One region of the Burkholderia sp. EMB26 genome, then DNA from elsewhere that is predicted to be linked to it. Evidence: riboswitches for the same ligand, from Rfam matches in the RefSeq annotation. Region 1 holds a riboswitch; the other holds the start of a gene.
What was found. A riboswitch is a leader RNA that binds a small molecule or an ion and turns the genes downstream of it on or off. The one in region 1 is predicted to bind manganese.

Region 1 (2,387 bases):
CACCGCAATCGGAATCGCTTCGCCGAAGTGAATCGGCACCGGCGCCAGCAGGCGCGCGATCGCCTCATAGCCGATCAGCACCGCGATCATCGCCAGCACGATCGCGCTCGTGAAACCGGCGAGGTCGCCGAGCTTGCCGGTGCCGAACACGAAACGCGGATCGTCGGCATGCCGGCGCGCATAGGTATAGGCCAGCGCGGCGATCAGCATCGCGCCCGCGTGCGTCGACATGTGCAGCCCGTCGGCGACCAGCGCGAGCGAGCCGAACAGCGTGCCGCCGACGATCTCGGCGATCATCATCGCCGTACACAGGCCGATGACCATCCACGTCTTCCGCTCGTTGCGCGCGTGTGCGGCGCCCAGAAATGCGTGGCTGTGCGCGCCGCCCGCCGCCGCGCCGTCGAATTCGTTCATGTTTGCATCCGGTTACTTGAAATAGCTGTGCACGACCTCGATCAGCTGCTCGGTCGCGCTGCCCTCGTGCGCATCGGGCGTGTCCGCATCGACGAGATGCGACCGGATGTGGTCTTCCAGCACGACGGCCAGCAGGCCGTTCATCGCGCCGCGGCAGCTCGTGATCAGTTGCAGCACGTCGTTGCAGCCGCGCTCTTCTTCCAGCGCCCGCTCGATCGCTTCCACCTGTCCCTTGATACGGCGCACGCGGTTCAGCAGCTTCTGTTTCTCGCGGACGGTATGACTCATCGATGGCTCCTGTATAGGGTAGGGGAGTATATCTCCGGAAGGCTGCCCCTATAGGGTGGAGGGGTATATTTTTTTCGAGACGAAGGCTTGTCGAAAGAAAACCGCTCGGCTAGACTGCTCTCCGTCTTTGGGGAGTAGCCTGCTTTCCGCCCCCGGAAAGCGAACGCGTCAACACACTCGGCCTGCGGCCGTGGCGCGTTCGGCCTGATCGGCTTGGCGAGACCATCGGCACATCGCGTCGTTCCTGGTCGGACGTCGGCGGATGTGTCATGGTTCGTCAGCGTCCGACCACGGAGTCCCCATGTTCCTCCCTGCTCGCCTTGCCCACGCCACCGCTGCCTGCGGAGGTGCCGCATGACCTTCATGTTTGTCGAACTGGCGTTCATGCTGGTCGTGATCCTCGTCGCGGCCGAAGTCTTCACCAATGCGCTCGAACATCTCGGCGAACGCCTGAAGATTTCCGAAGGCGTGACCGGCTCGCTGTTCGCGGCCGTCGGCACCGCGCTGCCCGAAACGATGGTGCCGCTGCTCGCGCTGGCCGGCGGCACGTCGAACCAGGCCGTGAACGAGGAGATCGGCGTCGGCGCGATTCTCGGCGCGCCGCTGATGCTCGCGACGCTCACCACGTTCCTGATGACGCTCGCCGTGATCCGCACGCGCGGGCTGCGCGGCACGATCACGCCGGAACGCACCGGCTTCGTGCGCGACATGAACACGTTCCTCGCCGCGTTCTCGCTGGCGACCGTCGCGATGTTCGTTCCGCATCACAACTGGGCCATGCGCGCGCTGCTCGCCGCGATGCTGGTCGGGCTCTACGTGATGTACGTCGTGGTGACGTTCCGTGCATCGACCGGGCTCGTCGATGCCGGGCACGGCACGGAGGCGCCGCACGCGATGTTCCTGTCGCGCATCGGCCTGCCGACCAACCTGGCGACGATCGTGCTGCAACTGCTGATCGGCGTCGCGCTGCTGGTGGGCGGGGCGAAGGGCTTCATTCACGGCGTGGAAGGCGTGTCGCACGTGCTCGGCGTGTCGGCGCTGCTGCTGTCGCTGATCATCGTGCCGATCGCGACGGAACTGCCGGAGAAGGTCAACAGCGTGCTGTGGATCCGCCGCCGGAAGGACACGCTCGCGTTCGGCAACATCACCGGCGCGATGGTGTTCCAGGGCACGCTGCTGCCGGCGATCGGCATCATGCTGACGCCGTGGGAGCCGCGCCCCGAAGTGCTGACCGGCGTGATCATCACGCTCGCGGCAGCGGCCTGGCTGCGCATCAATGCGCGCACGCGCGGGCTCGCGATCTGGGCGTTGCTCGCGAACGGCGCGGGTTATGTGGGGTATCTGGCGGTGACGCTGGCGCGCTAAACGCCGGTCGGGCGCGCCGGCCGACCAACACGTCGGCGCGGCGCGCTTCACGGCGCCGGATGCGGGCGGCGGCTGCGACGCCCGCATCCCGCCGATCAGGAACCCTTGACGAGTTTGACGATCGTCAACGTGCCGTCGACCTTCTCGATCCGCACCTTGACCTGGTCGCCCGCATGCGCTTGCGCGAGCATCGCCGCATCCTTCGCCTTGAACGCCATCGTCATCGGCGGCATCCCGACGTTCTGCAGCGCGCCGTGCTTCAACGTGATCTTGCCGCTCGCGGCATCGACCTTCTTCACTTCGGCGTCGGTCAGCGCGGC
Region 2 (2,387 bases), on a different replicon from region 1:
CTCGTGACGGTGCCGCAGCCGGTCTACTACGATCCGTGGTTCGCGCCCGGGCCGTACTGGCGGCGCGGGCCGTGGAATCCCTGGGGCCCGTGGGGGCCCTGGGGGCCGATGCCGGCCGGCTATGTCGCGCAGACGTACCAGGTGTTCGACTACATGCTCGGTATCCGCATCACCGAGCGCGCGACCGGCAAGGAGGTCTACAACGTGTCCGCGCGCACGACCGGCGACAACGGCACGCTGCTGTACGCGATGCCGTTCCTCGCGCGCAGCGCGCTCGCCGATTTCCCGTTGTCGAACGGCGCGGTCCGCTCGGTTCGGCTGCCGGTCGACAAGCGCGGCGGGCCGGCGGCGCCGGCCGCCAACGAGCGCGCGGTGCCGGCGGCGCCCGCCTCGGGCGCGGCCGTCGCGAAGTAAAGCGGCATCCACTCCGGCGCGGCCGCCCGGCCGCGCCAGCCACTTTCCTTTCCGTCAGACCCCGATACCCAGCAGCGCCAGCGCGCCGAGCACGACGAACAGCACGGCTGCGATCCCGTGCACGAGCTTCGTCGGCAGACGGTGCGCGAAGCGGTCGCCGAGCAGGATCGCCGGCACGTTCGCGAGCATCATCCCGAACGTCGTGCCGGCCACGACACCGATGTAGTCCTGGAAGCGCGCGGCCAGCGCGACGGTCGCGATCTGCGTCTTGTCGCCCATTTCCGCGAGGAAGAACGCGACGAGCGTCGCGCCGAACACGCCGAGCCGCGAGCGGGTCGCATTGGCTTCGTCCTCGTCGAGCTTGTCCGGTACGAGAATCCACAGCCCCATCGCGATGAACGAGAACGCGAGCGCCCAGCGCATGATCGACGGCGTGACGAGCGCGCCCAGCCATTCGCCGAGCGCGCCGGCGAAACCATGGTTGACGAGCGTCGCGACGAGCACGCCGAGAATGATCGGCACCGGCTTGCGATAGCGCGCGGCCAGCACGAGGGAAAGCAGTTGGGTCTTGTCGCCGATTTCAGCGAGGGCGACGGCGCCGGTGGAGATCAGGAAGGCTTGAGACACGAATGGGGTTCCGCGGGCCGTTGTTGTGCGTGCGAGCGACGATCCACCGCGCGCCGGGCCCTGATGCGGCGCGCAGTGAACCATCGGTCTCGCCAGGCCAACGTGGCTGCGTCCGCCATGGCCGAACGGCCAAGTCTGTTGACGGACGCCTCCGTCACGATGCACGCCGGGGGCGCGGGACATCGAGCGGAGCGGCTACTCCCCAATGAGCGGCGCATTCTAGCACGGCGCGTTGCGCGCCGGAAAGCAGCCGGGCCGCCGTGCGGCGCACTGAAGCGGCTTCGATTGCCGACATGCACGGCGGCGAAGCTGCCGCGCGTGTCGGAACGTGCCGGCCGCGGGTCGTTACGCGGCGGCCGGGCGGCGCGCGGCGCCGCGTTCGTGCACGAGTTCGCCGGCCGCGTAGGTGCGGTATACCGCGCGGTCGTCGCCGAGCAGCGCGAACGCGAACAGCAGTTCCTCGAGCGACTCCGCGCGCTTCGTACGGCGCGCGAGCAGCGGCGTCGCCTGCGGATCGAGCACGACGAAGTCGGCTTCGGTGCGCGGCTTGAGCGTGCCGACCGTGTCGGCGAGGTCGAGCGCCTGCGCGGCGCCGGCCGTCGCGAGCCAGAACATCCGCGTGGCGGTCAGGTGGTGGCCCGACAGCCGCGCGACCTTGTGCGCCTCGTTCATCGTCTGCAGCATCGAGAACGACGTGCCGCCGCCGACGTCGGTCGCGAGCGTGACGGGCACGTCGTGTTCGCCGGCCTTGTCGAAGTCGAACAGCCCGCTGCCGAGGAAGAAGTTCGACGTCGGGCAGTGCGCGACGACGGTGCGCGTCTCGGCCATCCGGCGGCGATCCTCGTCGTCGAGGTGGATGCAGTGACCGTACACCGCGCGCGGACGCAGCAGCCCGTAGCGGTCGTAGATGTCGAGATAGCTGCGATGGCCGGGGAACAGCTCGGCCACCCATTTCACCTCGTCGACGTTTTCCGCGACGTGGCTCTGCACGAACACGTCCGGATGGCGGCGCGCGAGTTCGCCGCACGCCTCGAGCTGCGCCTCGGTCGACGTCGGCGCGAAGCGCGGCGTGAGCGCGTACATCTGGCGGCCCTTGCCGTGCCAGCGGTCGATCAGCTCGGCGCTGTCGTCATAGCCCGACTGCGCGGTGTCGCGCAGGAATTCGGGGCAGTTGCGGTCCATCAGCACCTTGCCCGCGATCATCCGCAGGTCGCGCGCGTCGCTTGCGGCGAACAGCGCATCGGCCGATTGCTTGTGCACCGTGCAGTAGACGAGTGCGCTCGTCGTGCCGCACGCAAGCAGTTCGTCGACGAAGAAGTCGGCGACTTCACGCGCATGCTCGGGGT

Region 2: it holds a riboswitch for manganese, as region 1 does, so the genes downstream of both, KU887_RS05085 (TMEM165/GDT1 family protein) here and KU887_RS27675 (sodium:calcium antiporter) in region 1, are expected to answer to the same signal.

What each region holds. Positions count from the first base shown of each region.
Region 1 is NZ_CP078071.1:2,445,245-2,447,631, reverse strand. Features, by position in the region: gene dmeF (CDF family Co(II)/Ni(II) efflux transporter DmeF) at 1-414, opposite strand, end outside; gene KU887_RS27680 (metal/formaldehyde-sensitive transcriptional repressor) at 427-702, opposite strand; yybP-ykoY riboswitch at 820-987, shown strand; gene KU887_RS27675 (sodium:calcium antiporter) at 1,057-2,067, shown strand; gene KU887_RS27670 (copper-binding protein) at 2,163-2,387, opposite strand, start outside.
Region 2 is NZ_CP078070.1:1,072,691-1,075,077, forward strand. Features, by position in the region: gene KU887_RS05080 (DUF4136 domain-containing protein) at 1-414, shown strand, start outside; gene KU887_RS05085 (TMEM165/GDT1 family protein) at 469-1,041, opposite strand; yybP-ykoY riboswitch at 1,120-1,260, opposite strand; gene guaD (guanine deaminase) at 1,387-2,387, opposite strand, start outside.